Regions from separate parts of the Rhodovulum sp. ES.010 genome, predicted to be linked through region 1. Evidence: riboswitches for the same ligand, from Rfam matches in the RefSeq annotation. Region 1 holds a riboswitch; each other region holds the start of a gene.
What was found. Region 1 has a riboswitch for cobalamin ahead of BUR28_RS09530 (TonB-dependent receptor plug domain-containing protein). Riboswitches for the same ligand answer to the same signal wherever they lie in the genome.

Region 1 (7,077 bases):
ACCGGGCTGCGGCTGTTGCTGCGCTCGGCCTGCCAGGTCTTCGGCAAGCGCCTCCAGGGAGAGGCGCGGACGATCTTTGCGACCGCGGCCGACGAGATCGCGGCGACCTATAGCGACGCCTTCGGCCTGACCGACAGCCTGGCAATCGAACCGCCGGAGCTTCCGCGTTTCAACCCGCCCGTGGCCATCGCGCAGACCATCGCGCTCGACGTGAAGGGCGCCTGGTGGCGGCGCTGGTGGCTGAGGCGGCGCGGCTATCGCGCCTTCGCCAGCGAGTTCCACAAGATGATCCGCGAAGAGACCGCCCCCATGGTCGACGAACTCGGCGACGCCCATGCCGGCGCGATTCGCGCCGACTTGATCTGCACGCTTGCCGACTTCCTGGCCGAGCAGCGCGAGGTGGTCATGGCGCTTGCCGACAAGGGCGGGCTCACCGCGGACGATCTCAACCGGGCGCTGGGGCTGCAGGCCCGTGCCGAACGCCTGCAACAAATCGAAAGCGCGGTGGCCACCATGCGCCGGGCCGCCGCCTGACGGGACGCCTTCGAGGACGTGATGCAATGACCGAGATGACCGACCAAGACCAGTTCCGCCCCGGCGCGGCCATCGATCCGCCCGCGGCGAAGAAACCCTGCATCGCCCTGATGGGCGAGTTCAGCGCCGGCAAGAGCACGCTGTCCAACCTGCTGATCGGCCAGACACCGCTGCCGGTGAAGGTGACCGCGACGCAGCTGCCCCCCGTCCGCATCTCCCATGGCAACGGGCCCGGCTGGCGCGAAGATCGCGACGGGACAGTCCGGCCGGTCGATCTCGAGGATCTCGCCGATATCTCGCCCGCCGAAACCCGGCTCGTGCAGCTCTTCGTCGAGGCCGACCTGCTGCGCCTGTGCGACCTGATCGACATGCCGGGCATATCCGACCCGAACATGGATTCGGGCGTCTGGGAGGATGTCATCGACCTGGCCGACGGCGTGATCTGGTGCAGCCACGCCACCCAGGCCTGGCGCCAGAGCGAGGCGGCGGTATGGGACGGGCTGGCGGACCGGCTGGCATGCACCAGCCTTCTGCTGCTCACCCGCAGCGACAAGCTGGTGACCGACCAGGACAAGGCCCGCGTCATCAAGCGCGTCTCGCGCGAGACCGAGGGACTTTTCAAGGAGGTGCTGCCGATATCGCTGACCGATGCGGTCGCCGGCCGCAACGATTGGGACCGCTGGACGGCGAGCGGAGCCGAAGCGTTCAGCCAGGCCTTCATCACCCTGCTGAACGCACTGCAGCCCGGCGGCGGCGATCTGCCCGCGCGCGCCCCGGCGGCGCCGACGAACGCGGCCCCTGCCCCCAACGCCGACACGGCCCCGCTGCGGCTGGAGGACGCCTTGCCGCCCGACCCGGCCGACCCCGGCGCCGTGCGCCCCCGGCGGGTGACCGTCGACCGGGACCGCAGCCGCGGCCGCCGCCCCACCGCCGAAGAGGCCAAGGCGTCCAGACCTTTCTGACGGCCGCGACCTCCCCGCCGTACGGTGCCTGCCCGTCCGCACGCACATGACGCGTTTTGCCGGTGGAAGGTCCGGCAAAATCAACTAGACTGCGCGCGATGGCGGCCACCCAGCGACTCCAGACCTTGCGCAAATCGATTCCGGGATGCCGGACCCTGGCCTATGTGGACCTGTCCGCCCGGCTGGTCCTGCGCGCCGATGCTGCGCCGGCCGCCCCGCAGGAAGTTCTCGACGCGCTGTGCCTGCGGGCCGCCCGCGTCCTCGTCGGACCGGCCGCAGCCGCTGCGGACGCAGTTCTGGGCGCGCCCCCGACCGAGGCAATTGCCTGGGGGGCGGGCGCGATCGAACTCTACCTGCGGGCGCCCGACGCGCCCGACGAGGCGCTCTGTGCAATCCTCGACGCCGCCGCCGACCCCGACCCCGCCATGGCCACGCTGCGCGAGGGGATCGGCGGGATCGTGCCCGCCGACCAGCCCGGTGCCCCGCGATGACCGACCTGGAGCGCCTCAACAGAAAGCTCGCCAAGTTCAAGACGGGCGACGATGCGCCCGAACAGACCGTCGCCGGCGGCACGGATGGAATCGTCTCGGCTCTCCTGTCGGAAATCGAGGAAACGATCCTGCCCCGCGAAATGGTCCTGACCGACGAGAACGGCACGGAGTTCCGGCTTCTGGTGGCCGGCCGGCGGCTGCTGCGCGTGGACGGCGGAAACGCCGCGGCGCCGGACTCGGACGATCCTGCCGACGCGGTCGCGGCCGCCTTCGCCGGACCGCTTCGCAGCTTTCTCGACCAGGCGGGCGAGATCAGCGTGGCCGCAGACCGCCCGCGGGACCGGCTCGACCCGACCGAGATCGGCTGTTCGGTCGAGGCGCTCGTGGCGGCGGCCGCGCAGCCGCCCGCGACACCGGCGGCCGATGCGGACCCGGTCTCGGCCTGCCTCGCCCTCTGCCGGGCCGGCCTGCGCCTCGACGCCGATGGCGGGGCCGAGACGCCCGTGGGCGACCCCGATCTCGTGATGCGCCTGCAGCACTTTGCCGAAGCCGCCCTTCCGACCCTCGCGCCGCCGGCCACACGGGCCATGCCGCGCCTGACGATCCTGCGTGCCGCGCGGGCAGACGATCTCGTCCTCGCCCATGTCGCCGCCCGGGACGGCGCGGCGCTGTTCCTCGCGCCGGCAGAGGCGCAGGCCGACCTTCTGTCCATCTGCCGGAACGCGGTCCCCGCCTGAGCCCCGCGCCTTGCCGCAGCCATGCCGCTTGACAGCGCGGCATCACCGGCATACCCCCGAACCGTCTTGGTTAACCCGTGCCTCCGGGGTCGGGTTATGAAAAGGGAACACGGTCCGGCCAGAAGGCCAAATCCGTGGCTGCCCCCGCAACTGTAGGCGGAGAGCGCGGCTGTTACATGCCACTGGACCGACGCGTCCGGGAAGGCCAGCCAAGCGACGACCCGCAAGCCAGGAGACCTGCCAGGACGATCACCCAGCCCGGCCGCGGGGCGTGGTCCGGGCGGCGGACGACTCCGCAGTGGTGATGCCTCACCGTCTGCGGAAAGGTGCGCCTTTCCAATGACTTGCAAAAGAAGAACGGGCCCGCCAAAGGCCCTGCAACGGAACGGGACGCACATGCTTCGCACGACATCCGCCATCGGCCTGGGCCTCGCCGCCCTCTCTCCCCTCGCCGCACAGGCGCAGGACAGCTTCCTGCTCGACGAACTCGTCGCTTCGGCGACGCTGGTACCGATCGAGGTCAACCGCACCGGCACAACGGTCGAGACGCTCGACTTCGGCGAGATCGTCGAGGGCGGCCAGAGCGTGGGCCAGACGCTGTCGCAACTGCCCGGCGTCACCGTCACCGCGAATGGCGGGCTCGGCGCCAGTTCCACGGTTCGGCTGCGCGGCCTCGGCGGCAGCTATATCGGGGTTCGGATCGACGGGATCGACGTGACCGACCCATCCGGCACCCAGACCTCGTTCAATTTCGGCACGCTAACCGCGGGGCTTCCGGGCCGGATCGAGGTGCTCAAGGGCACGCAATCGGCGCTTTACGGCTCGAACGCGATCGCGGGCGTCGTGGACATCACCAGCTGGCGGCCGGTGGATGAAGGATTCTCCGGGCAGGCACGCGTCGAGGGCGGCAGCTACGGCACAGGCGCGACGACGCTGAACCTCGGCCAGGTCGGCGAGCGCGGCGAAATCGCGCTGACGCTGTCGCATGTGACCGCGGACGGCTTCTCGGCACGTAACACGAATAGCGAGGATGACGGTTACGACCAGTCGCTGATGACGCTTTTCGCCGCCTTCGACGCGACCGAGAACCTGCGTCTCGGTGTCTCGGCGCTCTGGTCGGACGGCACCGTGGAGTTCGACCGCGCTGCCGCGGACCCGAGTGGCGAGATCGACGAAACGCGAAAGGGCCTGCGCGCCTTCGCGGAACTGACCACCGGCGCAGTCGATCATGAATTCGCGGTCTCGACCGTCGAGACCGAACGCTTCGACGAGGGCGGCTTCACCGAACGCTTCGTGGGCGAGCGCATCAAGCTCGAGTATCTCGGCGCGGTCGACCTGGACGCGGACCTGTCGCTCGCCTTTGGCGCGGACTGGACCGAGGAGACGGCGACGCTCGACGGCGCGTCCTACGATGGGGAGAACGGCGCAGTCTTCGGCGAGGTGCAGTATGCCCCGACGGCCAACCTCGACCTGGCGCTGTCGCTGCGCTACGACAGCTACTCCGATTTCGACGATCAGGCCACGGGGCGGGTCGCGCTCGCCTGGCGGCCGCGCGAAGACGTGATCGTCCGCGCCGTCCTCGGCACCGGATATCGCGCCCCCTCGCTCTACGAACGGTTCGGCCCCTTCGGCAACGCCGCCCTGGAACCGGAGACGAGCCGCAGCGCGGAACTCGGGATCGAGAAACGCTACGGCAGCGAGAGCTTCGCCAAAGCGACGCTGTTCTATACCGAGATCGACGACCTGATCGATTTCAGCGGCGCCGCCTACGCCCAGGTGCCCGGCACGACCAACAGCAAGGGGATCGAGCTGTCGGGCCGCTACGCTCTGAACGATACCGTCGCGCTCACCGGCGCCTATACCTACACCGATGCCGAGAACAGCGGCGACCGGCTGGTGCGGGTGCCGCGCCACGATTTCAGCCTCGGGCTCGAAGCGGGGCTGACCGACCGGCTCGACGGACGGCTCTCGCTGCAGACGGTGGCCGATCGGTTCGACACGAACCCGTTCCCGGCACCGCCGTCGGACATCGCGGACTATACGGTCGTCAATGCCGGCCTGAGCTACGCCCTGACGGAAACCGCCGAGGCCTATCTCCGCGTCGAGAACCTGTTCGACGAGGACTACGAGCCGGTGCGCGGCTACAACGGTGCGGGCCGCTCGCTCTACGTGGGGCTGCGTGCGTCCTTCTAGGCTGATAGCGCTGGCCGCCGCCCTCGCCTGCGCCGGGGCGGCGGCGCTGGCCAAGCCGCCCGAACGGGTGGTCTCGATGAATCTCTGCACCGATCAGCTTGCCATGCTGATCGCGGGCGAGGGCCAGCTTGTCTCGGTCAGCGACCTGGCAGCGGACCCGCGCAGTTCCCCGATGGCGCAGGAGGCCGGCGCCTATCCCGCGAATGGCGGCGGCGCCGAGGAGATCGCGCTGATGCGGCCCGACCTCGTGCTGGCGGGCGTCTATTCCGACCCGGCCACGCTGGGCATGCTGCGCCGGCTGGGCATCCCGGTCGCGCAAATCGAGATCACCAGATCGGTGGCCGAGATTCCGGCGCAGCTGCGCCGGGTCGGCGAGTTGCTTGGCCGCACGGCGCGGGCCGAGGCGCTGGCGACGGCATTCAAGGCGGGCCTTGCCGCGCTGTCCCGCGGCGACGGCCCGCGGCCGCTGGCCGCCATCTTCCATCCCAACGGCTATACGCAAGGGGCCGGCACGCTGTCCGATGACATCCTTGCCCATGCGGGATTCGACAATCTGGCCGCGGAACTCGGTCTTCGGCAGGGCGGGCGGCTCGCGCTGGAGGAGGTCGTGACGGCCGATCCCGACCTGCTGATTCTCTCGCGCCCCTACCCCGCCAGTTCGCGCGCCGAGGAAATCCTGGCTCACCCGGCGCTGCGCGACATCGCGGCCGCCGAACGTCCCGCCTTCACCGGGCCGGACTGGACCTGCGGCACGCCGCACGTGCTGGACGCGATCGCGCGCCTCGCCGAACGGCGTGCGACGCTGCCGAGGGAGGAGTGAGATGGCCGCCCGCGCGGTGATGATCCAGGGGACCGGCTCGAACGTGGGCAAGTCGCTGCTCGTGGCCGGGTTGTGCCGCGCGGCGCGGGCGCGGGGCCTGCGGGTCGCGCCGTTCAAGCCGCAGAACATGTCGAACAACGCCGCCGTCACCGCCGATGGCGGCGAAATCGGCCGGGCGCAGGCGCTGCAGGCGCTGGCCTGCGGGCTGGACCCGATGACCGACATGAACCCGGTCCTCATCAAGCCCGAAAGCGACACCGGGGCGCAGATCGTGGTGCAGGGCCACGCCCGCGGCCCCTTGCGCGCGGCGGATTTCGCAGGCCGCCGTGCCGCGCTGATGGCGCCCGTGCTGGAGAGCTTCGCCCGCCTTGCGGCCTCGGCCGATCTCGTGCTTGTCGAAGGTGCCGGCAGCCCCGCCGAGGTGAACCTGCGCGACGGCGACATCGCGAACATGGGCTTCGCGCGAGCCGCCGGCGTGCCGGTGATCCTGGTCGGCGATATCGACCGCGGCGGCGTCATCGCCCAGATCGTCGGCACGAAGGCGGTGCTCGACCCGGCCGACGCCGCGATGGTCCGGGGCTTTGCGATCAACAAGTTCCGCGGCGATCCGCGTCTCTTCGACGCCGGCTATGCGGCGGTTGAGCAGGCGACGGGGTGGCCGGGGTTCGGCGTGGTGCCGTGGTTCGACCAGGCGCACCGCCTGCCCGCCGAGGATGCGGTCGACCTGGGCGCGCCCTCCGGCACGGGCGGGTTTCACATCGCCTGCCCGATGCTGTCTCGGATCGCCAATTTCGACGATCTCGATCCGCTGAAGCTCGAACCGGACCTGCGCCTGACCATGGTCCCGCCCGGCCAGCCCCTACCCGGGAATGCCGACCTCGTGATCCTGCCCGGCACCAAGTCCACCCGCGGCGATCTCGCCTTTCTCCGCGGCCAGGGCTGGGACGTGGACCTCGCCGCCCATGTGCGGCGCGGCGGGCGGGTGCTGGGGCTTTGCGGCGGCTACCAGATGCTGGGCCGTAAAATCCGCGACCCCGAGGGGCTCGAAGGCCCGGCCGGCGAGACCGCCGGGCTGGGCCTGCTCGATCTCGAGACCGTCATGCTGCCCGACAAGACGCTCACCCGCATCGCGGCAACCCATGCCGCCACGGGCGCGGCCTTCGACGGCTACGAGATCCATATCGGCCGCACCGACGGGCCGGACCGGACGCGCCCCTTCGCCCATGTCGGCGGCCGGCCCGAGGGCGCGGTTTCGGCGGACGGACGCATCGCCGGCAGCTACCTGCACGGCCTGTTCGCGGCGGACGGGTTCCGCCGCGCGTGGCTCTCCGCGCTGGGGC
Region 2 (7,077 bases), 1.4 Mb from region 1:
TCGACGATCTCGGCCGAGAGCGTGCCCGGCAGAAGCGTGATCGCGTTGACGAAGACGAGGCGGGCGGCGCCGGGCGGCAGATCGGTTTCGTAGCTGCGAAACCCGGGCGCGAGCGGCATCCGCCACGCCAGCGCACGGCCGGCCACGTCGACCGACCCGCGCGCCGAGGCCACGGCGAACCACACGACGAAGTCCAGTGCCCCCTTGATCGAAAGGCGCCACGCGGGTGCCGCCGGAAAGCTCATCGCGAGCGCCGTCGCCGTGGCGACGGCAGGACCGCCGAAGACCCAACTGGCAAGGTCCGAACCGGTCAGCATGCCCCAGATCAGGGCAAGGGTCCCGGCCGTCAGGAACAGCTTGCGCCAGCCGCGGCTCCCTGTCCGGTCCGGCATCCCATCGGGGTCGGCCATGGCGGGCACGGCCTCCTGCGGACGCGCCGTGAAGGGCAATACGGGTGTTGACGAGACCACGTCCCGCGCGTCGCGAATGGCAGTCGGCATATCCTCGGCCCGGCGCAAACGGTCTGGCTCGCGCATGTCGTCCTCTCCATCGGCGGGAAGCGTTCCCGATACGCTGCGGCGGTGGCGGGGCTTGCGCGCGTCGCGCCGTGAGCGTGGGTGTCCCTGTTGTCGCGCCGACATCCCGTCGCCGCAATCCACCAAAGAACGCGCGAGGCAGCCGCTTAATCCCCGCAAAACGACGACAATCGGACCCGCGGCCTGGCAATTCGTGCCAGATCGGACCTGCCTTGCAATTTGTTCGGCGCGCGGGATTAAACCGGCGCCGAAGGCGTTTGTCGGACATCCAGTGAAGGAGGATGCCATGACGCACACCGAAACGACTCCCGAGAAGACCGAAGCGCCGGCGCAGGACCGGCTGGCCAAGCTGCGCGGGTTCTGGCGCGGCAGCCTCATCGAATCCGTCGCCGCGCTGCACTATCGCGATCCGGCGGCCTATGACGAATGGCTGGAGTCGCGTGACATTGTCGTGATAACGGCGGCGCTTTCGCGCCTGTCCGATCGGCAACTCGACCGGATCGGGCTCAATCGCGAGACCCTCGTTCTCGACGTCGAGAAGATGATGGAGATCAGCGCGCGGAACAGTTCGATCGTCAGCGAGGCGCTGGAGATCGTGGAGAAGAGCAATAACGCGCGGGATCAGCGCGAGATGGCTCACCAGGTGGCGGCCGAATAAGGCAGAGGCCCGAGCCGACTTGCGACGGGAGCCAGTGCCCGGCCCCTTGCAGACGAACCCGAGGAATGCGCGCCCGGTCACAGAAGCGCGCATTTCTTTTGTCTTGCTCTCGCGGTACCTGCATTTGAGGGATCCCCGGCGAGGGAAAACGTTGCTTCAAGACCGGAAACGGTGGTGACGCGGAACACATTCCCGCTCACGGAGGCGCACCGGAGGAGGATCGACCGGCGGGTTCCGCTTCGGTTTCCCGACTGCGGTCTGGGCGGTGCGGACACGCTTTGTTCCGTCGGTGCGATGGTCTGCTGACCCGCAAGGCTCAGGCCTTGAGTGACCTTCCGGCGGAGTTTGGGCCCGGGAAGGCCACGCTCGGCCGGTTCCGCGGCGCGCGCCTGACCGGACCATCAGAGAGGCTGTCACGGCTTTGAACGCGACGCCGGCCTCGAACGCGCGCCCGTCGACCGGACATCTCGAAAAAGCCCTGAAGGCCAAACGACCGGCCGCGCCCGTGGCGGATTGATGATCCGGGTTGGCGCGCCCGTTCGCGATGCGACGTGAACGAAACGGAGGGCCGAATAGCGGCCTGGGTCTTTCACGGGCCTCAAATGCACGCGCGGTCTCACTGCGAGGTTCCGGCAGACTTTGGTTGGCCGCGCGACGGGGTGTCTCCATGCAAGAAGACGCCGCCCCGGCCATGGCTCGGGGCGGCTCAAGGCGAATACGCCTCATCAACCGGCTTAGCGCGTGTTACGCAGCACGCGCACCACTTCGTCGAGCTGCAGGAGCGCGCGTTTCATGTAGAATCCCTGCAGGTGCAGGTGGTTCGCGAAGATGCTGCTCTCGCCCGAGGAATTCAGCACCGCGAGCGGACGTTGTGTCGCCGCCTGCCGCAGACTGTCCAGTGTCTGCGCCCAGACCGCCTCGATCCCGACGGTCGAGATCACGCGGTCGAAATCTCGGCCCAGTTCCCGAACCAGCAGATAGGTCGCGTAGCTGAGCCCCTTGTTGAAATAGAAGATGTCGTCGGACATCCCGTCGATGAGACCCGCGCCCTGCTGCGTGTGCTGTTCGATGACAGCTGCCCGTGAGCCGAGTTCGCCGATCATGCGCTCCAGGGTCAGAACGAGCGCGTCCGGCCGCGTCTCGAACGCGGCATGACCGGCCGCCACGCGCGCGTTGTAGGCGCGCAACGCCTCCGCCGCCGCGCGATACTGGCTGTCGGCCGGCTGAACCGGCAGGAAGGACTGCTGGAAATCGAACAGCCAGATATCGGTCGGGAATTGGAGCAGGCCGGCCGCCCGCTGGAGGTCGAGATCGATGGCCGAGGTGCCGTTAAGCCGGCCGATCTGGGTTTCGAGTTCGAGCGTGAAGCGGCTGACCGCCCGCATCACGCCGCGTTGGTAGTTGGCCATGTTGTCGTGAAAGGCGGTCGGGTAGAAGACCGGATCGTTCGGCGCCCAGCGCAGCGTATCCACCTCGCGCTCGATCAGGGAGGCGAGCATGTCGACGGCGTGGCTGCCATTCTCCGCCTGGACCGTCGGCATGAAGTCCGGGTCCGCATCGATGCGCTGCAAGGCCGTCCCGAAGACCCCGAAATAGAGTACGACCGCCGTGACTATCATCAGCGAAGTGCGCTTCAAGATGGTCTTGGGCTTCCTGCCGAAGACGATGCCCGAAAACGAGCCGTGCGCTCCGTCTTCGCGTCTCTCCGAGCGAATGATCAGGTCGTTTGCCATCTGGTCCTCCTTGATTGGCAAGGGCTGGGGCAAGGCGTTGCACCGGCGCAATCTGTTCACCGCTAACGACGCGCCACCCGGCGATTTCATCCCGGCGGCAACGAAAGATGCGTCTCCGGACGATTTCTTTCGACCGCGGGGGATGAAATCTGCCGCTCGCGCGTATGTGGTTCGAAAAGATGGAGGACCACGTGCTGCCAGGATCACCGAAGTCGGAAATTCGGACACACATCGCCAGCTTGCGCCGCTACGCGCTGGTTCTGACACGCGACCATCACGAGGCGGAAGACCTCGTGCAGGAAACGCTGGTCAAGGCGATCGCCAAGGCAGACACGCTGCATCCCTCGAGCGACCTGCGCCCTTGGCTGTTCCGCATCATGCACAACACGCATGTCAGCGGGCTTAGGCGCGCCCAGGTGCGCAAGGCCGCCGAACCCGACCTGCCCGAACCTGTAACGCCCGAGCGCCAGCACCGGCATCTCGAGCTTCAGCAGGTGCTCGATGCGCTTGAACAACTGCCCGAGGCGCAGCGCAGGCCGATCATCCTCGTGGCCCTGGAGGACATGAGCTACGCGGAGGCCGCCCGGAGCCTGGACGTGCCGCTGGGCACCTTCATGTCCCGGCTCGGCCGCGGCCGGCAGGCGCTGCGCAACCTGCTCGGCGAGGTGAAGCGCAGCAAGATAAGTCTTGTTTCATGAGGGACGATGACATGAACACCGACCAAGATATCCATTCCGAGGCCGAACTGGCGCTCGATCCCGAACTGCATGCCTTCGTCGATGGGAAACTGTCACCCGAGCGCATGGCCGCGGTCGAAGCGCGTTTGGTTGGAAACGCGGCCGATCGAGACGCAGTCGCCGGATGGGCGCGCGACCGCGACCTGATCCGCGAAGCGGCGGCCGCGGCCGACGACCGTCCGTCCGACATGCGCACCGAGTTGCTGGGCCGCGAACTCGAGCGCCGTATCCGCACGGCCCGGCTGCGCGGGTTCGTCATGCGGCCGGCGCTGCGGCAGGTCGCGGCAAGCGTTGCGATCTTCGTCGCGGGCTGGGGCGGTCACGCGCTCTACGTGTCCGATGGGGGGCCGTCGGCTGCGGGCCAGCCCGGCTTTGTCACGCAAGCCGCCATGCTGCACACGGTCTATGACCAGAGGGGCATCGAGGAATTCGATGTTTCGGAAGACAGGATGCAGGCCTCGCTTGCCTGGTTGTCCGACCAGATGCAGCGCAAGATCGAAAGTCCACGGCTCGAAGAGCTGGGCTTGCGTGTGATTGGCGGGCGCCTTGTGGAGGGCGAGAACGGCCCGCTCGCGCAGTTCACCTACGAGGAGATCGATGGCGGTGGCCAGATCACCGTGGCGATGAGTCCGCATCCCGAAAGCCAACCGTTTTATCCATATGCCGTGCAGTCGGTCTCCGGGCGATCCGTGGCTTATTGGACCAGCGACGGCATGGACTTCGCGGTCATCGGAGAAAGCGAACCCGCGCGTCTTGCCACGTTGGCCGGTGCAATACGCTGAGCGTGCAGCGCTGCACGTCCAGGGATCGCAATGCGGCCTCACCGGGTGGGCTCATTCGCCCGCTGCGGCCGGCGCAGAAAGTGCGCGGCCTTTCGGAGCCCACGCCCGGGGCGGCGGACGCGATGAACCGGGTCTCGGCGGGGCGATCCACGAAACGGGGTGGACGGCCGCGCACCGGGGTGCGCGGCCGTCTGTGGTATCCCAGGCGCACGGTTTTCTTCGACAGGGCGGTCGCGGCTTTCTAACATCGCCCAAGATGGTGCGCGGGCCCCGTGCTGCGGATGGGCGCGTGAAAAGGGAACGCGGTAGGGCACCTGTCCCGAAGCCGCGGCTGACCCCGCAACTGTATATGGCGCGCGGGTCCGGAGATGCCACTGGGCGATATGCCCGGCAAGGTCCGGACAGGCGACGACCCACGAGCCAGGAGACCTGCGATCTGCTTGGTGTCGAGAACGGGCGGGGTGCCCCGGGGGACACGGTGCAGATCGACCCCGGCCACCGGAACCATCCGCTGCACCATGCCACGGCCCCCCGCCGCCCAAGACGGAGACCGCGTGGATGCTCTCGACCGAAGTCCTTCCCGCACGGCGCGATGAAACGGGCGTTTTCAGGCTGGCGTATGTCAGCCGGTCCTGTTGCGACCTGAGCCGGTCCGAGGTGGAGCAGCTCGCCGCCGCATCGGCCGACGCCGGTTTTCCGACTGGTCGATGCGGGGCGGTCCTCCTGGGCCCGATGGCTGCCGGCGGTTCCGGTGGCCCCGGCGCACAGGAGGTCGCGCGCGCCTTTGGCGCCGCCGCCCGGCTCCACCTGGCGGACGGGCTCGGCGGCCCGGTCGCCGCAGACGTTCTCGCGGGCGTTCTCGAGAGCATTCGGTCAGACCCCCTCGGCATACCGGGCGAACACATCTCGTCAGCATTAGCAGGCTGCTGAAAAACCTCGCTCTGGACGTCGGTTGAGGGACGTGATTCACCCCTTGGGCGGTTGCCGGAGGGGTTGGGATGCGGGGCGCGGACGAGACGGGCGGGTCGCTGTTCAGCTATGTTGACATCGAGGCGCGGATCCCGGCGCGGCATCCGTTGCGGCAGATCCGGCGGGTCGTGAACGAGGCTTTGGCCAGCCTCGATGCCGAGTTCGAGACGCTCTACGCCCCGGAGGGCCGGCCCTCGATCCCGCCGGAGCGGCTGATCCGGGCGAGCCTTCTACAGATCCTGTTCTCGGTACGCTCGGAGCGGCAGTTGATGGAGCAGATGGATTACAACCTCATGTTCCGCTGGTTCGTGGGCCTGGGGATCGACGACGCGGTCTGGGTCCCCACCGTCTTCACGAAGAACCGTGACTGGCTGCTGACCACCGACATGGCGCGCAAGGTGATGGGCGCGATCCTGGCTCACCGGGAGGTCGCACCGCTGCTGTCAGACGAGCACTTCTCGGTGGACGGCACGCTGATCAAGGCCTGGGCTTCCATGAAGAGCTTCCAGCCGAAGACCGAGGGCAGCCCGCCCGGCGCGGACGGGCCGGGTGACCCGCCGGGGGACACCGATCAGGATACCAGCCCCGACACCGCCCCTGCCCAGCCCGAAGCCGAGACCGTCCCGATGCCCAGCCCCAGCCGCCGCCACCGCAACGCCGAAGTCGACTTCCGCGGCGAGAAGCGCTCCAACGCCACCCATGCCTCGATCACCGACCCCGACGCGCGGCTGTTCCGCAAGTCGCAGGGGACGGGCGCGCTGCTCTGTTACATGGGGCATGCGCTGATGGAAAACCGCAATGGCTTCGTCGTCCAGGCCGACCTGACCCGCGCCGATGGCCATGCCGAACGCCGCGCCGCGCTCGACATGATCCACCGCCATTCCCCCGGCTCGACCCGCCGCCTCACGCTGGGCGCCGACAAGGGCTACGACAGCGCAGATTTCGTCGCCGATCTGCGACAGGCCCACGTCACGCCGCATGTCGCCCAGAAGGCCCGACACTCCGCCATCGACGGCAGAACCACCCGCCACCCCGGCTACGCCCTGTCCCAGACGCGCCGCAAGAAGATCGAAGAGCCCTTCGGCTGGGCCAAGACCGTCGGCGGCATGGCCCAGACCGTATACCGCGGCCTCGACCGCGTCGCCGCCCGCTTCACCTTCACCATGGCCGCCTGCAACCTCGCCAGACTGCCGAAGCTGCTGGCCGCCTGACGCCAAAGGCAGGGCCGAGACCAAGCACACAGAACAGACGACGCCGGCCTCACGGGTGAGGGTCAGGGAAATCCGTCCGGCCGCAAGAGAATTTCAGCGGCCTGTTAGGCCCGTCGCTCGGAGCCGTTGGACTGAAAGGCGCTCAATGCCGCGCTCTGAGACCCAGCGGGGACGGAAGAGCGCGAAGCCGTGGCTTTTCTGCCGGTTGGGCCCGCCGAGGCTGACGCGCCTTACCAACGCCGGGTGTCGCCGCCGCACCGAGATGAACGTTGCACGCTTCCGGCAAGCCCGGCTCGATTGTCGAGGGCGCCCAATTCAGCGATTGCCGCGGCCGTCGCTGTCGGTCGGGGCGACGTCAGAGCAGCCCCTCCACCCAGTTCGCCACGATCAGCGCCGGCACGCTGTCATGCGCACGCTTGGCGTCGCGGTCGCCGTAGCACTGACGCGGCAG
Region 3 (7,077 bases), 510 kb from region 1:
ATCGCGGCGCGAGTAGGCGAGCGTTTCCAGCAGCGGGATGCGCCCCGCGAAGCCCCGGCATTTCATCGCGCCCAGCACGCGCTCGGATCGTTCGATCGCGCGCACCAGCATCATGCCCACAAGGTAGCCAAAGCTGCGATAGTTGTGCCAGTTGGTGGACGGGCGGAAGCCGCGCATCTTCATCGCCTGGCGCAGGCGCAGGTATTCGGCCCGCAAGACCTCGATATAGCGGATCGTGAACATCAGCAGATGGACCAGCGTATCCGGGACGCGCAGGCGTGAGAGCGCGTGGCCCAGCGTCACCGGCTCCATCGTCCCGACGAGCGACAGGACTGCAAGGACGACGGCATTTGCGGTCAACAGGATCTCGACGGCAAGGGCCAGCCCCTGCCAGCTGGCGGCGAGGCCCCATACTGTGAAGATCGCATCGCCCGGCACGGAAAACGGCAGGAGCGCCAGCAGGAACAGGATGAAACTGTCCATCGCCGCCATCCGGCGGAGCGTCGGTATGACCGGCACGCGCGACAGCACCATCAGGCCAACGGCCATCAGCAGGGCCGCGACGAGGACCGGCATCCAGCTGCAAGCGACGGTGACCACGGCAAAGGCGCAGGCGCCGAGGATGCGCGCGCGCGGGTCGAGCCGTGCCAGCGCGCCGCCGTGTCCGGCCCCGGTGTCGCTCAGGGTCTGCCGCTCAGCCGTCAGGATGTGGCCCATGCGGTCAGCCCGCCAGCCTGCGGCGCGCGGCGAAGTAGAAGCCGAGGCCGAACAGACCCGCGATATAGCCGATGCCGCCGAGAACGGTCTGGATGTCATGATGCTCCTTGTAGGCGGCGACCTCGCGGCGCAGCGGGCGCATCTCGTCGCGCATGATCGCGGCAATGGCGGCCTTGTCGGCATCCGACAGGCCAATGGCCGGGTTCGTAGCGGGACCGTCGGGGGCGGCCCCGGATGCGGGTGCAGCGGCTGCCTCGGCGGCACCGAGGATCGCGGCGACGTCCTCTGCGGCCATCTCGAATTCCGCAACATGGCCCGCGCCCAGATCGGCGCGAAAGACATGCCGCACGGGTTGCGTGGGCACGTAGGTGAAAAAGCCATCCGCATCGGTCATGGCTTCGCCCAACTTGGTGCCCGCACCGTCGAACACCTCCACCAAAAGGTTCCCCGCCATGTCGCCGCTCGAAAAGCCGACCTCGCCCTCGATCGCGTCGCCGCTGGGAAAGGCCGAGGCGATCACCTTGTGGGCGGCGGCGGGCAGCGGCACGAGGATGAGGCACAGGACGATGTACAGCACGCGGATCATGACGGAGCTCCCTTCATGGCCTCGAAAAGGTCCGGTTTGACCTGGGCGGCAAGGTAAATCGCGGCGGCGGACAGAAGCCCCTCGATCACCATCACCGGGATATGGGCGAAGAACACCAGCTTGGCCGCCGGAATGAACGCATCGCCCGACAGCATCAGCGACAGGCCCACGACGGCCGTGGTCAGTGCGATGGCCAAGGCCCCGCCGAAGCCCGCCCAGATCGCCGCGGTGAGCGGCGTTCCGCGCGTCACACCGCGCCGACAGACGTAGTAGACGATGACCGCCGGCAGCGCGATGTTGACGGTATTCACCCCCAGCACCGTCAGCCCGCCAAAGCCGAAGAAGACCGCCTGCAGCAAGAGCCCGACGAACAGCGCCGGGAAGGCGGCCCAGCCGAGGATCAGCCCGGCCAGACCATTCATGATGAGATGCACCGAAGACGGGCCGATCGGCACATGGATCAGCGAGGCCACGAAGAAGCTCGCCGAAAGCACGCCGGCGGCCGGTATCTTCTCCAGCGGCAGGTGCCTCAGCCCCAGCGCGATGCCGCCCACGGCCAGCACCGCCCCCCCGATCACGACCTCGTTCGCGAGCGCCCCGTCCACGATGTGCATGGGTCCCGCCTCCTACTCGACGTCGTAGGCGCGGATCCAGATCACCGCGTCCTGGGACAGCTCCTTGCCGTCGTGTTCGGTGTCCGGCCCGACGCCGAGCGCGGCGAAGCCCCAATAGCCGGCCTTGGGCACGCCGAAAGTGAAATAGCCGTCCGCGTCCGAGATCGCGACGACCGCGCCGCCCGGCATCGGATCGGCGGTGGCTTCACGGGCGCTGCTCGTCGCCATGTCCGGCTCGGCCGCCATGTATTCGATCTCGATCTCAGCGCCCGCGACGGGTTCGCCGTTCGACATCACCCGTCCGGTAAAGGTCGAACCCGTGAGCACGTTGTAGGGCTTCACCATCGGCACGATCTCGGTCTTCAGACCCTGCGGCTCGGTCCAGTCGGTAGGCAGCGTGTTGCGGTTGAGATAGGCCTTGGTGATCTGCTGGATGTAGATGTCCTCGGATTCCTCGTAATAGGGCGCCGGGACCGTGACGAGGACGTAGTCGCCCGAGCGTTTCACCGGCACGCTGCCGTCATAGGCGACGGCCTGGTTGCCGCTGCCCGTGAAGGTGGTTTGCGTCAGCGTGTCCTTGAGGTCGATCTTCTCGCCGCGATGGATGGCGTAGAATTCCAGAGGTTCGCCCATGTCCATGACATGGCCGTTCTCGAACGGGTGCCAGAAGATCAGCTTGACCGGCACGTCGCCGGGCCGGTCGATCATCGTGTCCTCTGTGTAGGACAGCTGGAAATGGGCCGAGGCCAGGCCGGGCACCAGCGTCAGGGCCAGCGCGGCGGTCATCAGGTTGCCGTGGAAAATCAAGGGTCGTCTCCTTTCAGCGGTGGCGGCGCACAGGGCCGCGATCGGAAAGGACGAACGGGGACAGAAGGCTCGAACGGGCCGTGACACAGCCAATCCGGGCCAGACGCGCACCCCGGCGTCCGGTGGAAACCGCCCCGGCGAACCGGGGGGCGGGTGAGCGGCAGGTCTCCTGGCTCGCGGGTCTTCGCTTGGCTGGCCTTCCCGGGTGTCCCCAGTGGCGTTTGTCAGCCTTGCTCGCCGCTTACAGTTGCGGGGGCAGCCGCGGAGTTGCGCCTTTCGGCACGCACCGCGTTCCCTTTTCATCCCCGGCCGCCTGGGGCGCCTGGGAAAACCGATCACGGCTCTGTCATGTCAAATGGACGACAGGGGTGTCAATCGGGAAATACACTGGCCGTTTGACGCGGGGCGTGCGCCGCCTAATCTGGCCGAGAGACGCATCGAAAGGACAGGACATGGCCGAGACCGACGCCCCCACCGACGAGACCGCGCGCCATGCCGCCAAGATGACCAAGCGGAAGGAAGCGAAGGACCGCGCACTGGCCGAGAAGACCGCCGAGAAAGGCCTGATCATCGTCCATACCGGCGCGGGCAAGGGCAAGTCCTCCGCCGGGTTCGGCATGATCCTGCGCTGCATCGCCCACGGGATGCCCTCGGCCGTCGTCCAGTTCGTGAAGGGTGCCTGGGACACCGGCGAGCGGCGGCTTCTGACCGAGCGGTTTGGGGATCTGTGCCAGTTCCACGCCATGGGCGAGGGCTTTACCTGGGAAACCCAGGACCGCGCCCGCGACATCGCCGCCGCCGAAAACGGGTGGCAGAAGGCGCAGGAACTGATCCGCGACCCCGAGATCCGGATGGTCCTGCTGGATGAGATCAATATCGCGCTGCGCTACGGCTATCTGGATGCGGACGAGGTTGTCCCGTTCCTTCAGGCCGAGAAGCCGCCCATGACCCATGTCGTGCTGACCGGGCGCAACGCCCCCGTAGCGCTGATCGAGGCCGCCGATCTCGTGACCGAGATGACGCTGGTCAAGCATCCGTTCCGTGCCGGCATCAAGGGCCAGGCCGGCGTCGAGTTCTGAGCCGCGGCTTGATACCGGACAGCGCACACGGCCGGGCGCTCGGGATCGTTGGCGGGCATGCCGCCGCTCCAGCACGTCGTTAGTATTGCGGCAGGCGCGAACTCGTGCCGCCGCGTGGGCCCATGTCACCAAGAGCATCGGGGAAACAACCACTGTCTCGAGCAATCGACCGGCCGTGACATGCGCGCCGTGCCGGGCGCGCGCAACCGCGCAGCCGGGGCGATATTCCGTGCGCGCGGGTCCACGTCCCAGGCGACGGAACCGGCCCGCCGCAACGTCTGCCGTGTTGAGGCTCACGTCGGCCGGGGCGACCGCACCCGGCGGATCCGTGGGCCGTTGCATAGCCCCGTCGGGAATGTCATTCCATCGGCCGTTCGTCACGCCGGAACCCTCATGCGCCATTCACCCGTACTTCCGCCGCCCGATGCCCTGCGCCGTGCCCGCGTCACGGGCCATTTCGGCGAATTGCTGCAGGGCCGGCTCGGGCCGACCGGGACGGTCGCGCTGGTCACCTTGCCCTGCCCCGCGCTGGCGGTGAGCGCGCACTGGGCGCCGGCAAACGGCTTCGGTCTCTGGCAAGGCGCCCGGCCGGTGTTGACGCGCGGTCAGGTGCGGGCAGTTTTCGACGCCCTCGGCGCCGGCCCGCCGCGCGGGCGGCTGCGTCTGCGCGCGGAGATGCCGCCGGGTGGCGGGGCCGGCGCCTCCACCGCGGCATTGCTGGCCACGATGCGATGCCTTGCGGGCGGTGCGTTGCCCGCAGATGCCGAGGCCGCGTTGTGCCTTTCGCAGGAAGGCGCGACCGATCCGCTGATGCTCGCCCAACCCGGGTGCGCGCTTTGGGCGCCCCGCATGGCCCGCATCCTTGGGCACCTGCCCCCGCTGCCCGCCCTCGAGGTCGTGGGCGGCTTCGCCGGGCCGGGGCGTCGCACCGATCCGGCAGATACGCGCTTTGCCGACATTTCCGACCTTGTCGAGGCCTGGGGCCGGGCCGGCGCGCGCGAAACTCTGGCAGCACTCGCCACCGAAAGCGCGCGGCGCAACCACGCCCTGCGCGGCGGACCGGACCTCGCGCCACTGATGGAGGCCGCCCGCCAGCTTGGCGCGCTTGGCGTCGCGGTCGCGCATACCGGCACCGCGCAGGCGCTTTTGTTTACGCCCGGGGCCGTGCCGGCCGACGCCGCCGGCACGCTGCGCGCGCTTGGCCTGTCCGCAATCGCGAGGTTTCGCACCGGGGGCATGGGATGAGCGCGGCGGCGATGCTGGTGGCGCTGGCGCTAGAAGGCGCCATGGGCTGGCCCGACCGTCTGCATGCCCGGATCGGTCACCCAATGGTCTGGATCGGCGCGCTGATCGCGGGGCTGGAGCGGCGGTGGAACCGGCCGGAACTGACCGACCGCGCGCGGCTGATCCGCGGAGGGGCGACGGTGGCAGTCACCCTGTCCGCGGCGATCCTGCCCGCGTTGGCACTTGCGACAATAATCCCCGGCGGGTGGCTCGGGGTGCTCGTGACCGGCCTATTTGCCGCACCTCTCGTGGCGGGGCGCAGCCTGCACGACCATGTCGCTGCCGTCGCCCGGCCCCTGGCCGCCGGCGATCGGGAGGGCGCGCGGTCCGCCGTCGCGATGATCGTCGGGCGCGATCCTAGGCACCTCGACCGGGCCGGAGTGGCGCGCGCCGCACTGGAAAGCCTTGCCGAGAACGCCTCGGACGGTGTGGTGGCGCCGGTGTTCTGGGGCGTGCTTCTCGGGCTGCCGGGCATCGCGGGGTACAAGGCGATCAACACGCTCGACAGCATGATCGGACACCGGAACGACCGGTATCGGCACTTCGGGCGGGTCGCCGCGCGGCTGGACGATCTGGTGAACCTGATCCCGGCGCGACTGACCGGGCTTCTGGTCTGCGCTACCTCGGAGCGACCGCGCGCGGCGTGGCGCGTGATGCTGCGGGATGCCCGCGCCCACCGCTCGCCCAATGCCGGCTGGCCAGAGGCGGCGATGGCGGGTGCCCTCGGCATACGGCTTTCGGGGCCGCGCGCCTATGGCGACGGGATGAGCCTTGAGCCATGGCTGAACGACGGCGCGCCCGATCCCGACGCGCGGGCTCTGGCGCGAGGCCTGACTTTGTACGTGCGGGCGATGACGGCGCTGGCCCTGGCACTTGCGGGTCTGGCCCTATTGGCGTGAGAGAGGTGTAAGGATGGCACGCGATCACGGGGGCGATCTCGCCCAGGCGGTGCAGAGCTTCGGCGGCCGGATCGAAGACTGGATCGACCTCTCCACCGGGATAAACAGGGCACCTTTTCCGGTTTCCCCGGTTTCGGCAAGCGCCTGGAACGATCTGCCCGGAAGCGCCCCGCAGGATCGGCTGATCGCGGCGGCCCGGCGGGCCTACCGGACGGACTGGCCGATCCTGCCGCTGGCCGGGGCGCAGGCCGCGATCCAGCTTCTGCCCGCGCTGGCGCCCGACGGCCCGGTGCGAATCCTTTCGCCGACCTACAACGAATACGCCGGCGTGCTGCCCCTATCGGGCCGGGATGTCGAGGCGGTTGACCGGCCCGAGGCGCTGGACGGCGCCGGGCTGGCGGTTCTGGTCAATCCCAACAACCCCGACGGGCGCCGCCTCGCCCCGCGGACGCTGCGCCGGCTCGCCGGCGGGGTCGGACTTCTCGTTGTTGACGAGAGCTTTGCAGATCCCCACCCGGAACTGTCGCTGCTGACCGGTCCCTGCCCGGAAAACGCGATCGTCCTGCGCTCTTTCGGCAAGTTCTACGGGCTCGCCGGGCTGCGCCTCGGCTTTGCCCTCGGCGCGCAGGCCCACCTTGATCGCATGCGCGAGCGGGCCGGGCCGTGGACGGTGTCGGGACCGGCGCTGGAGATCGGCGCGCACGCGCTGGGCGACGCGGCGTGGCGGAACACCAGCATCGCGCGCCTTGCCGCCGAGGTCGAACGCGCCGACGCGCTGGCGCGCGCCGCGGGCTGGCACCTTGTCGGCGGAACGGCACTCTTCCGCCTTTACGACACCCCCGATGCCGGGGCGGCGCAGGCCCATCTGGCACGCGCCCGCATCTGGTCGCGCATCTTTCCATGGTCGTCCCGCTGGCTGCGACTCGGACTTCCGGGTTCGCCCGACGAATGGCAGCGGCTCGAAACCGCGCTAGCCTGAACGGCAGCCGCCCCCTGCGCCCGGACGGCGCGGCGCGCTGCATGGCTAGACGAAACGGACCTTGCCCGTTCGGAAGCGGCGTCGCATAGTCGCCGCTGAGCCGCCCATGCCG
Region 4 (7,077 bases), 760 kb from region 1:
TGCGATCCTGTTCGACCATCCCGACCCGTCGATCTTCACCGTGCTGACCGCGCCCTCGGGCGTGCCGGGAACCACGAATATCGACTTCGTGCTGTTCCGCGAGCGCTGGATGGTGATGGAGGACACGTTCCGCCCGCCATGGTACCACAAGAACGTCATGTCCGAGCTGATGGGCAACATCTACGGCCGGTACGACGCGAAGCCGCAGGGTTTCGTGCCGGGCGGCATGAGCCTGCACAACTGCATGCTGCCGCACGGGCCGGACCGCGAGGCGTTCGAGAAGGCGACGAATGCGGAGCTGGCGCCACAGAAGCTCGACAACACCATGTCCTTCATGTTCGAGACCCGTTTTCCGCAGCAGCTGACGGAATTCGCGGCGCGCGAGGCGCCCCTGCAGGACGACTATATCGACTGCTGGAAGGACCTCGAAAAGAAGTTCGACGGCACGCCGGAGGGCAAGTGACGGGGCCCTTTCGGTGAAACTCGCCACGCTGAACGACGGCACGCCGGACGGGCGGCTGGTGGCGGTCTCGGACGACCTGACCACCCAGCGCGCCTGCACCGACCATACGTTCCAGGCCGCGCTCGACCATGACCGGCTGGTGCCGGCCTACGAAGAGCGGCCGTTCGACGCCCGGCTCTGCGCCGCCCCCCTGCCGCGTGCCTACCAGTTCCTCGACGGCTCGGCCTATGTGAACCACGTCGCGCTTGTCCGGCGGGCGCGCGGGGCCGAAATGCCCGGGCGGTTCTGGACCGACCCGCTGATGTACCAGGGCGCGTCCGACGGGTTCCTGGGCCCCACCGACGACATCGTGGGCGACCCCGCCTGGGGCATGGATTTCGAGGCGGAGGTGGCGGTGATCACCGGATATGTGCCCCGCGGCGCGAGCCCCGACCAGGCGGCCGGGGCGATCCGCTACGTTATGCTGCTGAACGACATCTCGCTGCGCGCCCTGATCCCGGAAGAACTATCAAAGGGGTTCGGCTTCGTGCAGTCGAAACCGCACTCGGCCTGCGCCCCCGTCGCGGTCAAGGTCGCGACCTGCCCCGGCTGGCGCGACGGCCGGCTGCACGGAACGCTTTGCGTCGATCTGAACGGCGCGCCCTTCGGCCGGGTCGAGGCCGGCGAGGACATGACCTTCGACTTCCCGACGCTGATCGCGCATGCCGCGAGGACCCGGTCCCTCGGTCCGGGCACCGTTGTCGGCTCGGGCACAGTTTCGAACCGGGGTGCCGACGGGGGCCCCGGTGCGCCGGTGGCCGAGGGCGGCCGGGGCTATGCCTGCCTCGCCGAACAGCGCATGGTGGAGACGATCCGTGAGGGCGCGGCGCGCACGCCGTTCCTGCAGCCCGGCGACCGGGTGCGCATCTGGATGGACGACGCGGACGGTCGGCCGATCTTCGGCGCGATCGACCAGGAAGTGAGGGGAACATGAGCAAGGCATTCGCGTCCGCGGGCGATCTCGCGGAAAAGACGGTGAGCTTCACCGAGGTGGGCGACGGGCTCTGGGCCTTCACCGCCGAGGGCGACCCGAATACCGGCGTCATCATCGGCGAGGACAGCGTGATGGTGGTCGATGCCCAGGCCACGCCCCGGCTGGCGGGCAAGGTGGTGGACGAGATCCGCCGCGTGACCGACAAGCCGATCAGCCATGTGGTTCTCACGCATTACCATGCGGTGCGGGTGCTGGGCGCCTCGGCCTATGGCGCGCGCGACATCGTGATGAGCGCGGCGGCCCGCGCCATGGTGGTCGAGCGCGGGCAGGAAGACTGGGACAGCGAATTCGCGCGCTTCCCGCGGCTCTTCGAGGGGCATGAGAGCATCCCGGGCCTGACCTGGCCAACGCTGACCTTCTCCGACCGGATGACCATCTACCTCGGGCGCCGGCGTGTGGACCTGGCCTTCCTCGGCCGCGCCCATACCGCGGGCGACATCGTCGCCTTCGTGCCCGACGCCAACGTGATGTTCACCGGCGACATCGTGGAATACCATTCGGCCTGCTATTGCGGCGACGCCCACCTGACCGAGTGGCCCGCGACGCTGGAGGCGATCCGCGCCTACGACCTCGACGCGATCGCGCCGGGCCGCGGCGATGCCCTGGTCGGCCGTGCGATGGTCGAGAAGGCGCTGGACAACACCGCCGATTTCGTCGCCTCGACCTACCGCTCGGTCGCCCGCGTCGCCCAGGGCGGCGGCACGCTGAAAGACGCGATGGCGGCCTGTCGCGCCACCTGCGACCCGAAATTCGGCGACTACGCAATCTACGAGCACTGCCTGCCTTTCAACGTCGCCCGCGCCTATGACGAGGCGCTGTGGATCGACACGCCGCGGATCTGGACCGCGGAGCGCGACCGCGAGATGTGGGATGCGCTGCAGGGCTAGGCCGTCGCCCGGCCACCGGGCTGGGCGAGCGCCGACAGCTCGGCGGGGGAGAGGCGGAGCGTCTCGCCATAGGCGAAGCGGCTTTTCCACGTCTCGTCCCGGCCCAGCAGGTGCAGGGTGGCGCGCATGATCCCGGCATGGGTAACGGCCAGCCAGTCGCTGGCCGCACCCTGCTCGGCGAGGAAACCCGCCACGCGCGCGGTGAACTGGCCCACGCTTTCGCCGCCATGCGACCGGGCCTGCCAGAAATCCGCGGCCCAGGCGTCGAGTTCGCTGCGCGGCACCGCGTCCCAGGGCAGCCCCTCCCACGCGCCGAAATCGATCTCGATCAGGCGGGGCTCGATCTCGACCGTCAGGCCCCGTGCCCGGCCGATTTCCTCGGCCAGGGACCGGCAGCGCCGAAGCGGGCTGGTCAGGAGCCGCGTCACCAGCGGCAGACGCGTGATGATTTCCGCCGCCTCGGCCGCGAAATCGGGGCCGGGCGCGAGGTCGAGCCGGCCATAGCAGGTGCCCGGCGCGACGTCCGGCGCGGTGTGGCGCAGGAGGATCAGACCCATGCCAGAACGGCCAGCAAGACCGCCGTCTCGCTCAGTTGCTGGACCGCACCCAGCGCGTCGCCGGTGTGCCCTGCAAGGCGCCGCACAAGCATCGTCCCCATCCAGGCGGTCACCGCCGCCGTGGCGATCGCCGCGCTCACCGCGGCCCCGGCCCCCGCCGTCGCCGCGACCGCCAGGAGGGCGAGCACCACGGTCCCGGCGGCGATGAGCGCCGGCCCGCGCCCGGCGCCGGGCGACGCGAAGCCCGCCTTGCCCTCTTCGCGCGCGTAGGGCAGCCGCAGCATCAGGATGAGCGAGGCGACCCGGCTGAGCCCGTGCGCGGCCACAAGCGCCCACGCGCCGACGGCCACGCCCATATGCGCAAGCGCGGCAACCTTGAGGGCCATCACCAGACCCAGCGCCAATGTCCCGTAGCTGCCGATCCGGCTGTCGCGCATGATCTCGAGCGCGCGCTCGCGGGTGTCGGCACCGCCCAGGCCGTCGGCGAGATCGGCCAGCCCGTCCTCGTGCAGCGCACCGGTCAGCCGCACGCCAAGCGCCACCGCCAGCAGCGCGGCCACCACCGGCGGAAAGACCGCGGAGCCAAGCGCCAGCACCGCCCCCAGAACCGCGCCGAGCGCCAGGCCCACCAGCGGGAAGTAGCGCACCGCGCGGGACATCCGCTCGGGGGTGAAGATGTCCGCCGCGGGCACCGGCACGCGCGTCAGGAACTGCACCGCGAGAAGGGCCAGCCGCGTTTCCTCGGCCAACCCTGCGACGAGGCCGTGTCGCGGCCGCCGGTCGGATCGATCGCTTGCGTCCATGATGTCTCCGCTTTTGACTCGGCGCTGATACGCCGGCGGCGCAGGTCCATCAAGACCGCGCGCATCGCGGCGGCGCGGCTAGAACGACATCCGGCGGGCGCGGGCGCCTCCCCTGCGGCGCGGGCGCGGCAGGGACAGATCGAGCGCCACCGACGGCCTTGCCTCGGCCTCTGCCAGCAACGCGCGGAAGGCCGCAACCGACGGCCCCGACTCGCCCAACGCCGCCGTCCGCGCCGCCGCCGCGCGCACGGCGGCGGGGAAATCGCAGTGCCCCGGAAGGCTCGCAAGCCATTGCAGAAACGCCAGCCGCGCGCGTTCACGCGCTCGCTCGCCGCCCGGTGCGGGCATCTGCAATTGCAAGAGAACCAGTTCCAGCATCATCGGTGCGCCGGGGCCGCCCGGCGCCAGGGGTTCGGCTTCGTTCTGGGCCCGAGGCCCTTTGGAGTCGTCCATGGCTGACCTCCTGTCCGGGACACCCCGCCCGGGTCGGTTACACAAACGATGGCAGGTCTCCTGACTTGCGGGTCATCGCTCGCCCGATCCTTCCCGGACCGATCAGGTCCAGTGGCCGTTCCGGGGTCGCTCACCGCCTACAGTTGCGGGGACAGTCGCGGACTTGCCCTTTTCCAAGCGCACCGCATTCCCTTTTCATCCGCGGCACAGCGCTGTCCCGCGAAAACCATCATCAAATGGCTAGCCGCCGGGTCGGCGATCTGTCAATCCGGCGCAGCCGCCGACCGGCGCGAATTTGAGCGCGCCTCATAAACATCGTGACAAAGATGAATTGGACTTCACGTTGCGCAAGCGGTATCCGCATCTCCATGTCCGACAATTCCGTTCGCCCCGCCCCGCTGCCGCTTTCCCCGGTATTCGACGCGATCCGTGCCACCGCGCGCGAGCGCATTCTCATCCTGGACGGCGCGATGGGCACGCAGATCCAGTTGCTCGGGCTGTCCGAGGAGGAATACGCAGGCTGTGCCTGCCACCCGCCCAAGGGCAAGCCGCAGAAGGGGAACAACGACCTTCTGAACCTGACCCGGCCCGACACGGTCGAGGATATCCATTACCGCTACGCCATGGCGGGCGCCGATATCGTCGAAACGAACACGTTTTCATCCACCACGATCGCCCAGGCCGATTACGGGCTGGAGGACAAGGTGTTCGACCTGAACGAGGCGGGCGCGCGCCTTGCGCGCAAGGCGATGGGCCGCGCCGAGGCCGAGGACGGGCGGCGCCGTTTCGTCGCGGGCGCCCTGGGGCCGACGAACCGCACCGCCTCGATCAGCCCCGACGTAAACGATCCGGGGTTCCGGGCCGTCACGTTCGACCAGTTGAAGGACGCCTACGCCGAGCAGGCGCGCGGCCTGATCGCGGGCGGCTCCGACCTGATCCTGATCGAGACGATCTTCGACACGCTGAACGCCAAGGCCGCGATCTTCGCCTGCGAGGAAGTGTTCGCCGAACACGGAACCCGCCTGCCGGTGATGGTCTCGGGCACGATCACCGACCTGTCCGGCCGCACGCTCTCGGGCCAGACGCCGACGGCGTTCTGGCACTCGGTCCGGCACGGCAAGCCGCTGACGGTGGGGCTCAACTGCGCGCTCGGCGCGGACGCCATGCGCCCGCACCTGGCCGAGTTGTCCGGCGTCGCCGACACGCTGATATGCGCCTACCCGAACGCCGGGCTGCCCAACGAGATGGGCGAATACGACCAGAGCCCCGAGGAAATGGCGGCGCTGGTCGCCGGCTTCGCCGAAGAGGGGCTGGTGAACGTGGTCGGCGGCTGCTGCGGGTCGACCTATGACCATATCGCGGCGATCGCCGAGGCCGTGAAGGGACACGCGCCGCGGGCGATCCCCGAGATCGCCCCGCGGATGCGCCTGTCGGGGCTGGAACCCTTCACCCTGACCGACGAGATCCCGTTCGTGAACGTGGGCGAGCGGACGAACGTCACCGGCTCGGCCCGGTTCCGCAAGCTGGTCAAGGAGCGCGACTACGCCACCGCGCTGGAGGTCGCGCGCGACCAGGTGGAGAACGGCGCCCAGATCATCGACGTGAACATGGACGAGGGGCTGATCGATTCGGCGCAAGCGATGGTCGATTTCCTGAACCTCGTCGCCGCCGAACCCGATATCGCGCGGGTGCCGGTGATGATCGACAGTTCCAAATGGGAGGTGATCGAGGCGGGCCTCAAATGCGTGCAGGGCAAACCGGTCGTGAACTCGATCTCGCTGAAGGAGGGCGAGGAGGCGTTCCTGGAACAGGCGCGGCTCTGCCGGGCCTATGGCGCGGCGGTCGTAGTGATGGCCTTCGACGAGGACGGCCAGGCCGACACCGCCGACCGCAAGGTCGAGATCTGCGCCCGCGCCTACAAGTTGCTCACCGAAGAGACGGATTTCCCGCCCGAGGACATCATCTTCGACCCCAACATCTTCGCGGTGGCCACCGGCATCGCCGAGCACGACAATTACGGCGTCGACTTCATCCAGGCCACGCGCCGCATCCGGCAAGACTGCCCCCATGTGCATGTCTCGGGCGGCGTATCGAACCTCTCGTTCAGCTTCCGCGGCAACGAACCCGTGCGCGAGGCGATGCACGCGGTCTTCCTCTTCCACGCCATCAAGGCGGGCATGGACATGGGCATCGTCAATGCCGGGCAGCTCGCCGTCTACGATTCCCTGGACGCCAAGTTGCGCGAGGCCTGCGAGGACGTGGTGCTGAACCGCCGCAGCGACGCGACCGAGCGGCTGCTCGACCTGGCCGAGGGCTATCGCGGCCAAGGCGGGGGCAAGACCCGCGAAAAGGACCTGAGCTGGCGCGAATGGCCGGTGGGAAAGCGGCTGGAACACGCGCTGGTCAACGGGATCACCGAATATATCGAGGAAGACACCGAAGAAGCGCGGCAGGCCGCGGAGCGCCCCCTGCACGTGATCGAGGGCCCGCTGATGGCGGGGATGAACGTCGTGGGCGACCTGTTCGGCGCGGGCAAGATGTTCCTGCCGCAGGTGGTGAAATCGGCCCGCGTGATGAAACAGGCGGTCGCCGTGCTGCTGCCCTACATGGAGGTCGAGAAGGACGGCAAGCAGGAGGCCGCCGGCAAGGTGCTGATGGCCACCGTCAAGGGCGACGTGCACGATATCGGCAAGAACATCGTCGGCGTCGTGCTGGCCTGCAACAACTACGAGATCATCGACCTCGGCGTGATGGTGCCCGCCGAAAAGATCCTGGCCACCGCGCGCGAGGAGAATGTCGACGTGATCGGCCTTTCGGGCCTCATCACGCCCTCTCTGGACGAGATGGTGCATGTCGCCGCCGAGATGGAGCGCGAGGGCTT

Region 2: it holds a riboswitch for cobalamin, as region 1 does, so the genes downstream of both, BUR28_RS20845 (AraC family transcriptional regulator) here and BUR28_RS09530 (TonB-dependent receptor plug domain-containing protein) in region 1, are expected to answer to the same signal.
Region 3: it holds a riboswitch for cobalamin, as region 1 does, so the genes downstream of both, BUR28_RS07185 (DUF4198 domain-containing protein) here and BUR28_RS09530 (TonB-dependent receptor plug domain-containing protein) in region 1, are expected to answer to the same signal.
Region 4: it holds a riboswitch for cobalamin, as region 1 does, so the genes downstream of both, BUR28_RS06015 (hypothetical protein) here and BUR28_RS09530 (TonB-dependent receptor plug domain-containing protein) in region 1, are expected to answer to the same signal.

Annotation. Positions count from the first base shown of each region.
Region 1 is NZ_FSRS01000001.1:1,951,892-1,958,968, forward strand. Features, by position in the region: gene BUR28_RS09510 (dynamin family protein) at 1-534, shown strand, start outside; gene BUR28_RS09515 (dynamin family protein) at 561-1,496, shown strand; gene BUR28_RS09520 (hypothetical protein) at 1,595-1,987, shown strand; gene BUR28_RS20040 (hypothetical protein) at 1,984-2,724, shown strand; cobalamin riboswitch at 2,775-2,984, shown strand; gene BUR28_RS09530 (TonB-dependent receptor plug domain-containing protein) at 3,121-4,917, shown strand; gene BUR28_RS09535 (ABC transporter substrate-binding protein) at 4,904-5,737, shown strand; gene BUR28_RS09540 (cobyric acid synthase) at 5,739-7,077, shown strand, end outside.
Region 2 is NZ_FSRS01000001.1:3,396,565-3,403,641, forward strand. Features, by position in the region: gene BUR28_RS20205 (Na+/H+ antiporter subunit E) at 1-536, opposite strand, end outside; gene BUR28_RS19630 (hypothetical protein) at 823-1,194, shown strand; gene BUR28_RS16770 (DUF2333 family protein) at 1,929-2,927, opposite strand; gene BUR28_RS16775 (sigma-70 family RNA polymerase sigma factor) at 3,107-3,625, shown strand; gene BUR28_RS16780 (anti-sigma factor family protein) at 3,637-4,446, shown strand; cobalamin riboswitch at 4,687-4,898, shown strand; gene BUR28_RS20845 (AraC family transcriptional regulator) at 5,198-5,365, shown strand; gene BUR28_RS16790 (IS5 family transposase) at 5,445-6,626, shown strand.
Region 3 is NZ_FSRS01000001.1:1,441,196-1,448,272, forward strand. Features, by position in the region: gene cbiQ (cobalt ECF transporter T component CbiQ) at 1-717, opposite strand, end outside; gene BUR28_RS07175 (cobalt ABC transporter permease) at 722-1,303, opposite strand; gene cbiM (cobalt transporter CbiM) at 1,300-1,917, opposite strand; gene BUR28_RS07185 (DUF4198 domain-containing protein) at 1,930-2,703, opposite strand; cobalamin riboswitch at 2,866-3,075, opposite strand; gene cobO (cob(I)yrinic acid a,c-diamide adenosyltransferase) at 3,177-3,803, shown strand; gene BUR28_RS07195 (hypothetical protein) at 4,197-5,048, shown strand; gene cbiB (adenosylcobinamide-phosphate synthase CbiB) at 5,045-5,986, shown strand; gene cobD (threonine-phosphate decarboxylase CobD) at 6,000-6,965, shown strand.
Region 4 is NZ_FSRS01000001.1:1,194,560-1,201,636, forward strand. Features, by position in the region: gene hmgA (homogentisate 1,2-dioxygenase) at 1-463, shown strand, start outside; gene BUR28_RS05995 (fumarylacetoacetate hydrolase family protein) at 477-1,436, shown strand; gene BUR28_RS06000 (MBL fold metallo-hydrolase) at 1,433-2,383, shown strand; gene cobC (alpha-ribazole phosphatase family protein) at 2,380-2,940, opposite strand; gene cobS (adenosylcobinamide-GDP ribazoletransferase) at 2,931-3,743, opposite strand; gene BUR28_RS06015 (hypothetical protein) at 3,822-4,196, opposite strand; cobalamin riboswitch at 4,229-4,442, opposite strand; gene metH (methionine synthase) at 4,565-7,077, shown strand, end outside.